3 regions of the Lentibacillus sp. genome follow, and region 3 is predicted to be linked to each of the others. Evidence: predicted binding sites of a transcription regulator. Region 3 holds the regulator's gene; each other region holds the start of a gene.
The links. Region 3 encodes LexA, which represses DNA repair genes until DNA is damaged. Its sites were predicted from a motif close to CGAACATATGTTCG; they were not measured.
Positions count from the first base shown of each region.

Region 1: a site for LexA is predicted at 3,159-3,172, ahead of VK097_RS08550 (Y-family DNA polymerase). Genes of this name have one in related genera too.
Region 2: a site for LexA is predicted at 2,913-2,926, ahead of recA (recombinase RecA). Genes of this name have one in related genera too.

Region 1 is NZ_DATGTT010000049.1:77,120-82,647, forward strand. Features, by position in the region: gene VK097_RS08535 (TIGR01777 family oxidoreductase) at 1-523, shown strand, start outside; partial or broken gene VK097_RS08540 (hypothetical protein) at 582-680, shown strand; gene VK097_RS08545 (MBL fold metallo-hydrolase) at 896-1,861, shown strand; gene VK097_RS08550 (Y-family DNA polymerase) at 1,882-3,132, opposite strand; gene VK097_RS08555 (aldo/keto reductase) at 3,657-4,571, opposite strand; gene VK097_RS08560 (NUDIX hydrolase) at 4,687-5,235, shown strand; gene VK097_RS08565 (endonuclease Q family protein) at 5,239-5,528, shown strand, end outside.
Region 2 is NZ_DATGTT010000034.1:65,353-70,880, forward strand. Features, by position in the region: gene VK097_RS05465 (helix-turn-helix domain-containing protein) at 3-914, shown strand; gene pgsA (CDP-diacylglycerol--glycerol-3-phosphate 3-phosphatidyltransferase) at 996-1,574, shown strand; gene VK097_RS05475 (competence/damage-inducible protein A) at 1,571-2,818, shown strand; gene recA (recombinase RecA) at 2,996-4,045, shown strand; gene rny (ribonuclease Y) at 4,607-5,528, shown strand, end outside.
Region 3 is NZ_DATGTT010000065.1:11,888-17,415, forward strand. Features, by position in the region: gene VK097_RS11520 (methionine gamma-lyase family protein) at 1-238, shown strand, start outside; gene glnA (type I glutamate--ammonia ligase) at 366-1,703, shown strand; gene lexA (transcriptional repressor LexA) at 1,992-2,615, opposite strand; gene VK097_RS11535 (YneB family resolvase-like protein) at 3,027-3,665, shown strand; gene VK097_RS11540 (DUF896 domain-containing protein) at 3,750-3,983, shown strand; gene tkt (transketolase) at 4,070-5,528, shown strand, end outside.

The DNA.
Region 1 (5,528 bases), on a different contig from region 3:
AAATGGAGAGATTGGCTCAGGGTTCTCGGTCGATGTTGCTGTAAACTGGGAGAAAACCTTCTTCGCTTTTGACCTAACAAAAACAAGACAAATTGCCTTGCGTACGGCTATTGTTTTAGGTAAAGACGGCGGGGTGATGACGCCATATCAAAATTTGGTCAAATTTGGACTCGGCGGTGTCCAAGGAACAGGAACACAAAAATTCAGCTGGATTCATATTGAAGATTTATTTCAAATTGTTCTTTTCTTGAAGGAAAGAGATGATCTCAGCGGCGTATTTAATTGTTCGGCTCCCAATCCCGTGAGTAACCAGATGCTAATGAAATTATTCCGGACTGAAATGAAGATACCTCTGGGTTTATCCTCTCCTGAATGGTTACTCGAAATAGGAGCGATGATTATTAAGACAGAAACAGAATTAGTGCTTAAAAGTCGCTGGGTTATTCCGGATAGATTAGAAAAAGAGGGTTACACGTTTGCCTTTAGCACGCTTCAACAGACCTTGCAAGATATTTTACGATAAATTGCGGCCCGATCCAAGAAACAATAGTTTCCTGCCGGCAGCTTGAACTGAATGTTCATTCGTTGAAAAAGTTGATGATGAAGTGACACCGCCGCCGATCAGTCTGAGGCAACGTGATCTGAAAGAAGAATATTCAGTCCAGACACCAAATGCAGCGGCTGACGATGCCGATTTTAAACATTAGTCCTCTGGGGAAAGACCCGCACCAGTGGACGGAGCGTCCGGAACTGACAGCTTTAACTTTTTGCCGTCTATCTTGACAGAGGCAATTCATTGCTTGTTTAAATAGCCGGTGTGTGACTTTTTCGTGAGGAAGGTATATAATAGCATTCATCAACTGAATCGTTATTCATTTTTGGAGGCTGTCAAATTATGAAAGTACTGGACAGAACAATCATTCAAATGACCATTCCAACACCATTTGCAGTTGGTGATGTACATGTCTATCTGCTTAAAGGTGATACACTATCACTTATTGATGCCGGTGTTAAAACAAAAGAAGGATGGGTAGCTCTGAAAGCACAATTAAGCGAATTGGGTTATGCGCCTGATGACATTGAACAGATTATTTTAACCCATCATCATCCCGATCATATCGGGTTGATTGAAGGATTTCCACGGGCTGAAACGATCGCCGCACATCAAAATGTTGATTTATGGCTGACCCGGAATGAAGCATTTTTCGACCGGTATGAACAATTTTTCCGGCAATTGTTTATTGCTTCCGGTGTACCGGAAAAATTGATGCCAAGCTCTGTTGAGTTGCGCGGCACATTGCAATTTGCAGGGGAGGGTAAGCTGACGGATACGCTGGACGAAGGAGATGCACTCCCCGGGCATGATGATTGGCGTGTTTTTGAAACAAAAGGTCATGCACAAAGTCATTTGTCATTTCTCCGTGAAAATGATGGGGCGTTTATCGGGGGAGATCATATGCTTCATCACATTTCGCCGAACCCTCTCCTGGAACCGCCGACCGGGAATGAAATAGTACGGCCGAAACCGATGCTGCAATACCGTTCCAACTTAATCAAATGCCAGTCGCTCAATATCCAAACGGTTTATCCGGGACATGGTGAGATCTTTACGAATGTGGGTGACCTGATTCCTGTCCGTTTGCAGAAACAGGAACAGCGGGCAAATAAAGTATACGATTTTTTAACGGCAAAAACACAAACACCGTTTGAGATTTGTAAGCAACTTTTTCCGAAACAATATGAAAATCAATTGAGTCTTACTATGTCTGAAACAATCGGTCAGCTTGATTATCTTGAAAATCAAGGACTAATTGCCAAAACACTAAAAGACGGTATTTATGTTTGTGATACTGTGAAATAGCTCTTTATTAGACAGATATGTTATGCCTGATGCCCGCCGATTTTGCTGCTCCGCCCGATGGTGATGCCTGCATCAGTGTAGCTTGTGGCCCGAAGTATGGCAGTGGAACCGTATTTATTTCGGATCGCATCCATAACATAACCGATATCTTTTTTCTTCGTCCTGTCATCAAAAAGATCCAATTGGGTTTCGCCGTCTTCATACAGATTGTCAAGCGTTACATAGACGTGCCGGATATCACTGAAACCATCGTAAAATTCATTGAATAACTGCATGCAGACATCGTACATGTCCATGGTGATATTGGTCGGCAGACTGACAGACCGCGACCGACTGAAACCCCCGCCTGTTTCTTTGGCGTACGAGATGCCAAGATGGATGGTTTTGCCGGCTTTGTTGGCACTTCTTGCCCGCCGGCATGCCTCTTCACATAAATCAAGGATACAAATGGCGACTTCATCACCGGAATAATCGCGCAATAACGAGATTCCGTGACCGAAACCTTTCTGCTCAATTTTGGTAAAGTTTCCGAAAACAGGGCTCAAATCAATGCCCCACGCATGCCAATAAAGCTGCTCCCCCATAATGCCAAACCGCTTTGTTAATGGCTTCAGGGGAAAATTGGCCAGCTGTTCGAGTGTCACAATACCCATCCGGTTTAAATTGCGCTGCATCCGCCGGCCGACTCCCCAAATGTCCTGGACCGGGAATGGCCACAATTTTTTCCGGACGTCTTCATATGTGCATTCTGCTATACCGTGTTTCTTGGCATGCAGATCCATAACCACTTTAGCCAGAAATTTATTATCACCTATTCCGATGGAGCAGGTGATTCCGAAGTTTTGAAGAATATCCTGTTTGATGGCACTCGCCACCTGCCGCCGGCCGCCAAATAATTGATTCAGTCCGTTAACTGTTACCCAAACCTCATCAACTGAATACTGATGAATCGCTTCTTTTGGGACATATTGATTTATCAATTTGGTGATTTCCATCGATACTTGCAAATAACCGGCCATATGTGCCGGGGCCATGATGATATCCGGATCCCTGGGCAGCTCGAAAAACCGGCTGACATTACTGATGTTGTGTTTTTTCTTCAGGGCCGGGGAGGCGGCGAGAACGATGCTTCCGGGTCTGTTCAGATCCCCCACGACGGCCAGCTGGACCGTCATCGGATCAAGTCCTCGTTTGACCGCCTCCACACTTGCATAAAAAGAACGCATATCAATACACAAAACATCATTCCGCGGATAATTGGAATAATCCATGATTACATCACCCTTCCTTATTTATAGGAACATTTGTTCTGTTATTATATGCTTTCAATTCAATATTATCAATGGAAATTAGTGTCATTGAGGGGGCACGGTGTTCGCTTTTTATTGCTATAATCATATCCGGATACGAAAAGAGGCTGGGGCAAAAGAATTGAATTAAAATAAAATCCGAACGATAAATTCAAATTTGTCAGTTAAACTTCGAATCAGTTCGGATTTTTCTTTTTATAGTATAATGGGTTTCCATCAAAACAGCGAAGGAAAAATACGAAGATTCCTGGGGGAACGAAGGTCTAGATGAGACCCCGTAGCGCGACGAGCACGAGGAGGCTCATCAGCCGCCCCCGGAAAGCGCAGTATTTTCCGCAGTGATGGTTAATGCTCACCCAAACATTATACTAAAATATACCGATTATCATTTTTAAGGTTTACGTTTTAGCTATGTTCCAGCCTCATCTCGATTTCACTTCGATTATTCCGCCTTAACGGGCAGCAAGACCCCATAGCAGTGAGGGCTACCGGTGATTGGTATATTGAATCGATTTCGTTTTGCTTTGTATTTTTCTGTATGTTTCGTCTGTCAATGACATGCCGTCAGAGCTAGTATTATCATCAACCTGGCTGACCGAACTTGCACCAAATACAGCACTCGCCACTGCAGGATGTTTCAAAACGTAATTTAATGCAAGAGCGTTCATCGAATTCCTATTATTAATCTTTTCAAGTTCCTGCTGAATGGTTTTCAGTTCATCGTAAGAGTAATCGAGGAAACCATCCCGACCTTTTTTGTCAATTTGTTCAAGCGCCCGGTTGCTGAGCATTCCTTTTGCCAATGGGCCCCGTGCCAGGACACTGATGCTGTTTTCACAGAGAAGATCCAATGTTTCTTCTTCCGGCCGGCGGTCCAGCATGTTGTACTGCATCATAACCGCGTCAATGTTTGAATGCTGCACATATTCACGAATAACGTTCGGCCGGATGGATGAGATGCCGTAAGCCCGGATAAGTCCTTCTTTTTTCAGATTCTCAAACGCTTCAATGGATTCACCGATTGGGTCATCAATCGTACCGCCGTGCAGCATGTAAAAATCGATATAATCAGTGCCTAAACGATGCAGGCTGTCTTTAACACCATCTTCAATATGTTCTCTGGAAGGATCCCAAAACCAGTCCTGTTTTTCTTCATTAAAATTATTGCCGACTTTTGAGGTTAAAATAACCTGGTCCCGTTTATCTTTTATCGCATCACCAACAATTTTTTCATTTTGGCCAAAGTCATACAGGTCTGCGGTATCCAGATGATTAACGCCGGCATCCAATGCACGATCGATAATACCGCGTGCTTTTTTACTGTCTGTTCCAAGTGACATACAGCCAAGTGTCAGCTCAGAAACGTATAAATCGGATTGCCCAAGCTGGTTCTTTTTCATCATATCTGCCTCCAATATAATTCATCTGATTCTATTGTAGAAAACAAATTGCGGCAAATACAACTATTAAGATATGATAGAATGAATAATAGCTGTGGAAAAAAGGATGATCACAATGAAGAAATTTGAAGAAAAAACCACTCATACGGAAACAATATATGATGGAAAAGTCGTTAAACTGCAAGTGGATGACGTTATGTTGCCTGACGGGAACACATCCAAGCGTGAACTCATTAAGCATGCGGGTGCAGTAGGGGTTATCCCGATTACAAAGGATAATAAAATTGTGTTTGTTGAGCAATACAGGAAACCACTGGAAAAATCATTGGTTGAAATTCCTGCTGGGAAGCTGGAAGACGGAGAAGATCCGGAAGTGACTGCAATGCGCGAATTAGAGGAAGAAACAGGCTATACTGTTACAGAGCCTATGGGGTTTGTAGCATCGTTTTACACATCGCCCGGGTTCGCAGATGAGATGATGCACCTGTATCTGGCGGAAAATCTGGAACTGATGAAAAATCCGGCAGATGGTGATGCTGATGAATTTATCGAGCTGATCGAGTTAACCCTGGAAGAAGCCAAACAATACGTTAAAAACAAAAGGATACATGACGCTAAAACAAACTACGCTGTACTGTACTTAGAAACACTTGAAAGGATGTAACAAATGCTGGAATCGTTTTTTGCCGATATGCATATTCACATCGGACGGGATATGCATAACAATCCGGTCAAAATCACCGGTGCCAAAACATTAACACTGACAAACGTTTTAAAGGAGGCGAGCCGGAATAAAGGCATCCATATGGCTGGCGTGATTGACAGTCATGCTCCGGCCGTCCAGCAGGAGATCAAAGAGCTTATCAGCGACGGGTACGCTCATGAACTGGATAACGGGGGAATCCGTTTTGAAAATGCAACCTTGATACTCGGTTCTGAAATTGAAGTATATGATGA
Region 2 (5,528 bases), on a different contig from region 3:
GCATGGAGATTGGAGAAAGACTGAAAGAGGCGAGAGAGGAACAAAACCTGTCCCTGGAAAGTCTGCAGGAGACAACAAAAATACAAAAAAGGTATCTTGAGGCAATTGAACAGGGAAATTTTAAAATATTGCCGGGAACGTTTTATGCGCGTGCTTTTATTAAAGAATATGCTGCAGCAGTCGGACTCGATCCCAATGAACTGCTGGAGGAGTATAAAGAGGAAATCCCGCAAGCCGAGGAAGAAAGTACGGTACAATATTCACATATTCATCGTTCACGCAAAAATAATAACGCTCAGAAAAACACCAATATCTTTTCCTTCATACCGACTGTAATTGTCGTACTGCTGGTGATAGGCATCTTTTTCGTAGTATGGCTTTTTTATCAGGAGACAGCCTCTGAAGAAATCACAGAACCTGAACAGCCACAGGACGATCAAGAGGTAACATACGATGATGATGGAGATAATCAGGAAAATAAGGGCTCCGGCGATGAATCTGATGCAGCAAGTGATTCGGAATCGGAAAACTCGGGTGATAAAAGCACTGAAGGTGAATCAGAAAAGTCTAAGCCTGAATTTGTCGTAGAAGAGAAAGGGACGGGCAGCCCCCCTGAATCAACCGTTACTCTGGAAAATGCGAGTGATGAGATAACAGCCACAATTGAAGCTTCCGGAGACTCTTGGCTTGATGTCCAAAATGATGCAGGAGAATCTCTGTTTTCCGGTATGGTCAGTGCTGATAATTCACCGGTTGAGGTGGATTTAGCGGGAGCAGATCGTGTATGGTTCAGTGTCGGCAGCGCACCGGCATTGGATATAACAATCGACGGAACTGCACTGGAATACCCGGTAAATCCCGATGAAGAAGTGTTTCAAAAAGTTTGGGTTAAGATCAATAAAGCCGGGGAATAGTTAAAAACCAAATGGAAGTTATTTGTAAAAACCCTTCCTTGCTATTAATGGGAAGGGTTTTACATGCAGGAGGGAAATAGTTTGAATGTACCAAACAGGATGACACTTTCACGAATTCTTTTAATCCCTATTTTCATTATTTTGCTGAGTGTTCCATTCAACTGGGGCGACTGGGATATTGGTGATACGGTATTGCCAATTTCGCACTTTGCTGCTGCGTTATTATTTATCATTGCAGCGGCAACCGACTGGCTTGATGGGTATTATGCGAGAAAATATAATTTAGTGACGAATCTGGGGAAGTTTCTGGATCCGCTTGCCGATAAACTTCTCGTTGCAGCGGCACTGATTTTATTGGTTGAACTCGGGATGGCGCCCGGCTGGGTTGCAATCATTATCATCAGCAGGGAGCTTGCCGTAACAGGGTTACGTCTTGTAGCAGCAGGTGAGGGAATTGTGCTTGCAGCAGGAAGTATGGGGAAATTAAAGACAGCGACCCAAATGATTGCCATTGCTGTATTGCTGCTGCATGATTTTCCATTTTCATACGCAGCTATCCCGTTCGGCATGATTATGCTGTATATATCACTATTTTTCACCGTTGCATCCGGATATGATTATTTTGTGAAAAACTGGCATGTAATGAGGGATTCCAAATGAGAAAAAATTTAAGTGCTGAAATTGTTGCAGTCGGTACGGAATTATTACTGGGCCAGATTGCAAATACGAACGCACAATGGATATCGGAAAAACTGGCTTCAATCGGTATAAATGTTCACCATCATGCCGTTGTCGGTGATAACCTGCAACGGGTTGAAGAACAGTTCCGGATTTCCGGGAGTCGGGCTGATGTCATTATTGTTACCGGTGGTCTGGGTCCGACTGAAGATGATTTGACCCGGGAAGCTTTTCAGCAAATTTCCGGCATGGAAATAGTGGAGCACGAACCAGCCATGAAGAAAATTGAAGCGTTTTTTAAAAAACAGAAAACAGATATGACACCAAATAACAGAAAGCAAGCACGTGTTTTTGCCGATTCTGACGTTATTGAAAATAATACGGGAATGGCATCAGGCATGTCGCTGACTTATGAGGGAAAAACATGGTTCTTTTTACCGGGTGTGCCGAAAGAAATGAAGCAGATGATGACAGATAGTGTTTTGCCGCATCTTCAGCGGCTGTCAGGTGAGGAGACGAAGATCAAATCAACCATGCTCCGTTTTACCGGGATTGGGGAATCACGGCTTGAACATGAGCTGCAGGACATCATTCGGCAGCAGACGAATCCGACAATCGCTCCTTTGGCTCAAAATGAGGGTGTGGCGATCAGGCTGACAGCAAAAGCAGCGACTGATGATGAGGCCACTGAGCTGATTGAGCGGACAAAAAAGAAAATTATTGACAGAATTGGACGCCATTATTACGGCGATGACGACCAAACGCTGGAAGAGAAGGTTCTGGCATTGCTGAAGCAGGCGAACAAATCTGTTGGAGCGGCTGAAAGTTTAACAGGCGGCATGTTTACAGACAAACTGATAGCTGTACCCGGTGCTTCTGAGGTATGCCGCGGCGGGATTGTCTGCTATGATACAAAAGTAAAAGAGAAGGTGCTGCACATTCCTGAAAATCTCATACGCCAGTATGGCACCGTCAGTGAAGAATGTGCTGCGGCTATGGCTGAAAATGCCTGCAGTCTGTTGGATGCTGATATTGGAATCAGTCTTACCGGGGTTGCGGGTCCTGACAGCGTAGAGGGATACGAGGCAGGCACAGTATATATTGCTTTGTATGATAAATCAGGGGAAAAGCTGACCAGAAAATATAATTTTTCAGGCGGCCGTCAGGCAATTCGAAAGCGAGCTGCTGTGAAAGGCTATGAACTTTTATTCAATTTATTAAATTAAATTTATGGAATACATTTTTTCATTAAAAATTATTTTTTGCATCTTGTTTTCTATTAAAATTCCTTTTTAAAGAATTTAGCTGCTTTAAAAAACGGGAACATTTATTCGTTTTATTCTTGGCAAATCTCTTAAAAAAGAGTATGATATAATTAGTTCATTCATAAGGAGGTAAGCTCGTTGGGAGATAAAAAACAAGCTTTAGATATGGCGTTAAAACAAATTGAAAAACAGTTCGGCAAAGGCTCAATCATGAAACTCGGTGAGCAAGAAGGACAAAAGGTTGCAACGATTCCAAGCGGATCGCTTGCTCTGGATGTCGCTTTAGGGATTGGCGGCTACCCGCGGGGACGCGTCGTCGAAATTTACGGTCCAGAATCCTCAGGTAAAACAACGGTTGCACTGCATGCGATTGCTGAGGCTCAGCAGCAAGGCGGACAAGCTGCGTTTATTGATGCCGAGCATGCCCTTGACCCGACATATGCACGGGCTCTTGGTGTAGATATTGAAGAATTGCTTTTATCACAGCCGGATACCGGTGAACAGGCGCTGGAAATCGCTGAAGCATTGGTGCGCAGTGGTGCCGTTGATATTATTGTAGTCGATTCGGTGGCTGCGCTGGTTCCGAAAGCGGAAATTGAAGGTGAAATGGGCGACTCACACGTCGGTTTGCAGGCACGTCTGATGTCACAGGCTCTAAGAAAGCTTTCTGGAGCTATCAACAAATCCAAGACAACAGCTGTATTTATCAACCAGATCAGAGAAAAAGTAGGGGTTATGTTCGGGAACCCGGAAACAACCCCTGGCGGACGTGCTCTTAAGTTCTATTCATCTGTCAGACTGGAAGTGCGCCGGGCAGAGACATTAAAACAGGGAAATGAAATGATAGGGAATAAAGCAAGATTAAAGGTTGTCAAAAATAAAGTCGCCCCGCCGTTTAAGCAAGCAGAGGTTGATATTATGTACGGTGAGGGCATTTCCAAAGAAGGCGAAATACTGGATGTAGGTTCAAGTCTTGATATAGTTCAAAAAAGCGGTGCATGGTATTCCTATAATGGAGAACGGCTCGGACAAGGCCGGGAGAATGCCAAGCAGTTCCTGAAAGAAAATAAGAACATTAAGATGGAAGTTCATCATGCGATCCGGGAGCATTATAATATGGATGACGCACCAGAAGAAGAAGCTGGAGAAGGGTCCGAAGAAGACAACCAGGAAAGACTGGATGTTTAAAAAGGTTGTTCAAAAAGTCCGGTAACAATGACACATTGGTGTTTCCAGTCGGCTTATTTCTCAGCGGTTCATGTATCTGATTGCATATATTCCGCTTCTTGGAAAAGAAGAACACTAATGCTCGTGTGCGAGGTAGCTAAGTGAAGCTTACCTTGCGCTTGAAACTGCGACTCCTCGAACTGCCCGGTTTTTGTTATCTTTCTTTTTGAACACGCATGTAAATTTCATATATCTCCAAATCCTTTGCTGGCATAGTCCGGTAAAGGTTTTTTTCTCGCCTAAACGGGCAGCAGGATCCCCGTTTCAATACTTCAAGGAAACCAGACAAGATAAGCAGGGGATTGGCTGCCCGTAAAGGTCTGATTCTGTTCAACTGAATGATGTATCATTATATTTCATGCAACAACTATTACGATTTCTTGACATTAGCTAAAGGTAACAGTAAAATTAAATTGTATAATTTTCTATTATATTATACAATAATTTATTTATTATTGAACATTGTACATGCCGACAATAATGAATCAATTGTAAAACTTTATAGCAATAGGAGGTGAAATCATGGATAATCCCTTAATCATCTCCATTTTGCTTGCCGTAATCCTAATCGTCGGTATTGTTGTTGGTTATCTGATTCGTAAATCTATTGCAGAAGCTAAAATTTCCAGTGCGGAAAATTTAGCCAAACAAATAGTAGATGAGGCGCATCGTAATGCGGATGCTGCCAAGAAAGAGGCACTTCTTGAGGCGAAAGATGAAAATCATAATCTTCGTCAGCAGACAGAAGAAGACTTACGTGAACGGCGATTGGACGTACAAAAACAGGAAAATCGTCTGATGCAAAAAGAAGAGAATCTGGACAGAAAAGACGAAACGCTTGATAAGCGTGAAACTACGCTGGAGGAAAGGGAAGAATCACTAACAGAAAAACAACAACAAATTGAAGAAATGGAAAGCAAAGTGGAAGAGATGCTTAATGAGCAGCAAACGGAGCTTGAACGGATTTCCGGTTATACAACTGACCAGGCAAAACAAGTTATTTTGGAGCGAGTTGAGCAAGAGGTAAAACACGAATCAGCTTTAATGATCAAAGAAGCTGAGAATCGTGCTAAAGAGGAAGCAGATAAGAAGGCCAAAAGCATTCTTTCACTGGCCCTGCAGCGCTGCGCTGCAGATCATGTTGCTGAAACAACCGTTTCTGTTGTAAATCTTCCAAACGATGAGATGAAAGGGCGGATCATCGGCCGGGAAGGGCGAAATATCCGTACCCTCGAAACATTGACTGGAATTGATTTAATCATTGATGATACGCCGGAAGCGGTCGTTCTGTCAGGGTTTGACCCAATACGCAGGGAAATCGCCCGGATGGCACTGGAAAGACTCGTACAGGATGGCAGAATTCATCCGGCCAGGATTGAGGAAATGGTTGATAAGGCCAGACGTGACGTTGATGACTATATTCGTGAAGTTGGTGAGGAGACCA
Region 3 (5,528 bases):
GGTTAACGCCTTTGTTACCCCGTACCCGAGCGGAATGCCCGGTTATCAGGATGAGGTCATTATGGCGGCTGGTACGTTTATACAAGGTGCGAGTCTTGAATTGACTGCAGACGGCCCGATCAGGGAACCATATACAGCATTTGTGCAAGGGGGGTTAACATATGCTCATGTGAAAATTGCGCTTGAATCAGCAGTTAATCATTTAGTTGAGAAAGAATTAATATTTTTAACCGACTGAGAGCAGGTCTGAAAAATTTACGTTAGTGTTATAACTTTACATAGCGTTCCGATGTCTCTAATATAAAGGAATAAGGTTTATGGTGGTCGATTGATATGCTGTTAAAAATGACTTAGGAGGAAATTAAATGGCATCAGGCTTAACGAGAGCACAAATCATGAAACGAATCGAGGAAGAAAATGTCCGATTTATCCGGCTTCAATTTACCGACATGCTTGGAAATATCAAAAATGTTGAGATTCCGCTCAGTCAATTGGATAAAGCTTTGGACAATAAAATGATGTTCGATGGCTCATCCATAGAAGGGTTTGTCCGTATTGAGGAATCCGACATGTACCTGCATCCTGATCTGGATTCATTTGTGGTATTTCCATGGACCTCGGAAAAAGGGAAAGTGGCCCGGTTTATTTGTGATATATATAATCCTGATGGGACCCCATTTGCGGGATGCCCGCGTTACAATTTAAAACGAAAGCTTCAGAAAATGGAAGAGCTCGGTTTTGATGCGTTCAATATAGGTACAGAACCGGAATTCTTTCTGTTCAAACTGGATGAGAAGGGCCAGCCTTCATTGGAACTGAATGATCGCGGCGGCTATTTTGATCTGGCACCAACAGATCTGGGTGAAAACTGCCGGCGGGATATTGTTCTGGAACTGGAAGAAATGGGTTTTGAAATTGAAGCATCACATCACGAAGGTGCACCAGGTCAGCACGAAATTGATTTTAAGTATTCAGATGCTGTTAAACATGCCGATGATATTCAAACATTTAAATTGGTCGTCAGGACAATTGCAAGAAAACATAACCTGCATGCGACCTTTATGCCAAAACCGCTCTTCGGGGTCAATGGTTCCGGAATGCATGTCAATATGTCTTTATTCAGGAATGGCGAAAATGCGTTTTTTGATAAAGATGGGGAAATGCAATTAAGCGATGTTGCTTATCAGTTCACTGCCGGGGTAATTAAACATGCCACAAACTTCACAGCAGTTACGAATCCGACGGTTAATTCGTATAAACGACTGGTTCCAGGCTATGAGGCGCCATGTTATGTAGCGTGGTCCGGCACAAACAGGAGTCCGCTTGTCCGCATTCCGTACTCCCGCGGTTTAAGCACCCGTATTGAAGTGCGAAGTGTTGATCCTGCCGCCAATCCATATATGGCGATGTCAGTGTTGCTTGCAAGCGGACTGGATGGTGTTGAAAACAAATTAACACCGCCTGAATCAGTTGATCAGAACATATACGATATGGACAAAAAAGAGCGTGAAGCGAATGGTGTCAAGAGTTTGCCTGAAACACTTAAGGACGCTTTGTTGGAAATGCAGAAAGATGAGACGGTTGTTGAAGCACTGGGCGAACACTTATATGAACATTTCGTTGAAGCAAAAACGATTGAATGGGATATGTTCCGTACGACTGTTCATCCATGGGAGAGGGAGCAGTATTTGACAACCTATTAAAATTCCAAATGTTATTTACATTAAAAACAAGGCTTGGCATCATGTTGCTGTGATGGCCAAGCCTTGTTTTATTCTGCCTTAACGGGCAGGAAGACCCTCACTTCAATATTTCAAGGAAGCCAGGAAAGATAAGTGGGGGATTAGCTGCCCGTAAAGTCCGATTCCTTCAACTAACATGCAGTGGGGAAAAAAGTATCCCACTGAATGAATATTATATAGCTGCAATAACTGAATAAAACTACAGTAATAAAATATGGTCTATAAAGCAGTTAAGTTTTTATTACTGTTCTATTCAACATTACGATACAAACCGACTACTTTGCCCAAAATGGTCACATTTTGATAGATAAGCGGCTCCAACGTTGCGTTTTCAGGCTGGAGGCGAATGTGGTCTTTTTCTTTAAAGAATCGCTTTACAGTGGCTTCATCTTCATCGGTCATACCGACTACGATATCACCATTTTGTGCTGTAGTCTGCTGCTTAACGATGACCATATCCCCGTCCAATATACCTGCTTCAATCATGCTTTCTCCCTCAATAACGAGTACAAACAGATTCTCATCAGTACCTGTTACCGAACTTGGCAAAGGAACAAATTCTTCAATATTTTCCACGGCGGTAATTGGAATGCCAGCGGTTACCTTTCCGATAACAGGCGCATATCGCGGTTCTTCCCTTGGGATATTGCTTTCTTCTGAAAGATCTAAAACTTCAATTGCCCGTGGTTTTGTAGGGTCACGTCTGATAAACCCCTTACTTTCCAGCCGTGCCAAATGGCCGTGTACGGTTGAACTGGAAGCAAGCCCCACAGCCACTGCGATTTCCCGGACCGACGGCGGATAACCCTTTTCGCCCACTTGCTCTTTTATATAATCGAGAATGGCTTCCTGCCGCTTTGAAAGTTTCGTCATCAATTAAACACCTCGCACATATTATTTATTGAAGTAAGTATAGCATGTTCATCTCAGTGAAGCAAACATTCGTTCGAAAAAACTGTTGACAAGATCATTTGTTCGTATATAATAATAGGTAAAACCGAACAAAAGTTCTTGTCATTATAAAGGAAAGGATGGTTCGTATGTTTGAAAGAATAACGAAAACTGATATATTTTATTTAGTAGCTTTTACATCTGCATTAATATTTTTATATTTTTCGATGATCACAAGCGGATAACATATAAGTGGGTGTTCAAAAAGGAGGATAAAGAGGGCAGAAAGTTCGAGACGGCGCGGTTTCGAGCAGTGGAGCAATAAGCCAACGAAGAAATTCGATGTGTCATTTTTACCGGACTTTTGAACAACCTTTATAAGGGGATATTAAATTGAGAGCAATTATTTATTGCCGGGTCAGTACTGATAAAAAAATTCAGGAAACATCATTGCAAAGGCAGAAAGAAGAACTGATGAAGCTTGCCGGTGCCTATCATTTTACAGTCGCGGAATGTATTGAAGAACAGGCGAGCGGCTATGAAATAAGCCGGGAAGGCGTTTTTCGGATGCTGGATTATTTTTCTGACGAACGGGCGGACTGTTTGCTTATTCAGGATGAAACGAGGTTGGGGCGGGGGAATACCAAAATTGCTTTGTATCATCAACTCCGAAAATTGGATGTCAATATTTATACGTCTTTGTATGAAGGCGAACTGGAATTGTCTGAAGCAGATTCAATGCTGCTGCAGATTGTCAGTATTGTGGAGGAATATCAACGGAAGATTCATAATGCAAAAATTAAGCGGGGTATGAAGAAAGCCGTTGAGAATGGATTTGATCCGAGCAAGAATCTGTCAAACCGCAACAAGGCTCCGGGAAAAGAACGAAAAGAATTTCCGATTGAAGAAGTCGTCCGGTTGAGACAGCATGAGCTCACCTTCCGGGAAATTGCTGATACATTGAATGGATTGGGGCACTCTGTTTCAAAAGCGACTGTGCACCGCAGATATCAGGAATATCTCGACACTTGAATATGAATAAATTGACGTGTAGTATTAGAAGGCAGGAACAGTCATATTGTTCTTGCCTTTATTGATTTTCAGGAGGTTTCATCTATGATTTCAGAAGAAAAGCTTAATCGGATAAATCAATTAGCTAAAAAGTCAAAAGAAGAAGGCTTAACTGTTAAGGAACAGACTGAACAAAAGGAGCTCCGCGAAGAATATTTGCAGAATGTCCGAAAATCTTTCAAAAATCAGTTTAAGTCAATGACCGTAAAGGATCCTGAAGGCAGGGATGTCACGCCGAAAAAAGTGCGTGATTTACAAGATAAGAACAAAAAACATTAATCATGTTATGACTTGTTACAATAACAGTTTCATTATAGAATTAAAAAGGATACGAATCAATGTTAACAAGGGAAAGGGGTATCGTTTTGTCAGAAACAATCGAACAGCTATCCATTAACACAATCAGAACTTTGGCAATTGATGCAGTAGAAAACGCAAGCTCCGGTCATCCCGGTCTCCCAATGGGCGCTGCACCGATGGCGTATACATTATGGACGGATTTCATGACCCATAACCCTGGTAATTCCAAATGGTTTAACCGGGACCGCTTCGTTTTATCAGCAGGTCATGGATCGATGCTTTTATATGGACTGCTGCATTTATCAGGCTATGATGTCACCATTGATGATCTGAAGTCGTTCCGTCAGTGGGATTCCAGAACACCGGGCCATCCTGAAGTCCACCATACTGACGGGGTTGAGGCAACGACAGGCCCGCTTGGACAAGGCATTGCCATGTCAGTCGGTATGGCTATGGCAGAAGCACATCTTGCAGCAACCTATAATAAAGAGGATATATCCATTATTGACCATTACACGTATGCGCTTGTAAGTGATGGTGACCTTATGGAGGGCATCTCTCATGAGTCCGCATCACTGGCAGGTCATTTACAATTGGGCAAGCTGATTGCACTGTATGATTCAAATGACATTTCACTTGATGGCGAGCTGAACCGCGCATTTTCGGATAATACGGAGGAACGCTTCAAAGCATATGGCTGGCAGGTTATCCGGGTGGAAGACGGTAATGATTTGAGTGAAATCCGCAACGCTATCAAAGAAGCGAAAGCGAATACCGATCAGCCGACACTGATCGAAGTAAAAACCGTCATCGGCTACGGATCACCGAATAAGTCAGCTTCTGCGGATTCACATGGCGCCCCGCTGGGAGAAGATGAGGTTAAACTGACAAAAGAACACTACGGCTGGAAACATGATGAATTTCATGTACCTGATGAAGTGTATGACGACTTCAGGGAAAAAATTGCTGAAGATGGTAAAAACGCTGAGCAAGAGTGGAACGGTTTATTTGAAACTTATAAAGAAAAATATCCGGAAGCGGGCAATGAATTAGAGCATGCTATAAGGGGTGAGCTGCCGGAAAACTGGGAGAAAAACCTTCCCATTTATGACTTAGATGATGATCCGAAAGCTACCCGTGCTTCATCCGGCGAGGTCCTGAATGAAGTCTCAAAAGCTGTACCATATCTGTTTGGAGGCAGTGCTGACTTAGCAGGTTCAAATAAGACAACGATTAAAAACCAGGATGACTTTTCCCGAAACAATTATGCCGGAAAAAATATCTGGTTCGGTGTACGTGAATTTGCAATGGCAGCTGCCGTCAATGGGATGGCATTGCATGGCGGTATTAAGCCTTATGCCGGAACATTCTTTGTCTTCAGCGACTATTTGCGCCCGGCACTAAGACTGTCAGCCATCATGAATAATCCAGTGACATACGTGTTCACCCATGATTCAATTGCTGTTGGTGAAGATGGACCGACACATGAACCCATTGAACAGCTGCCATCCCTGAGAGCTATGC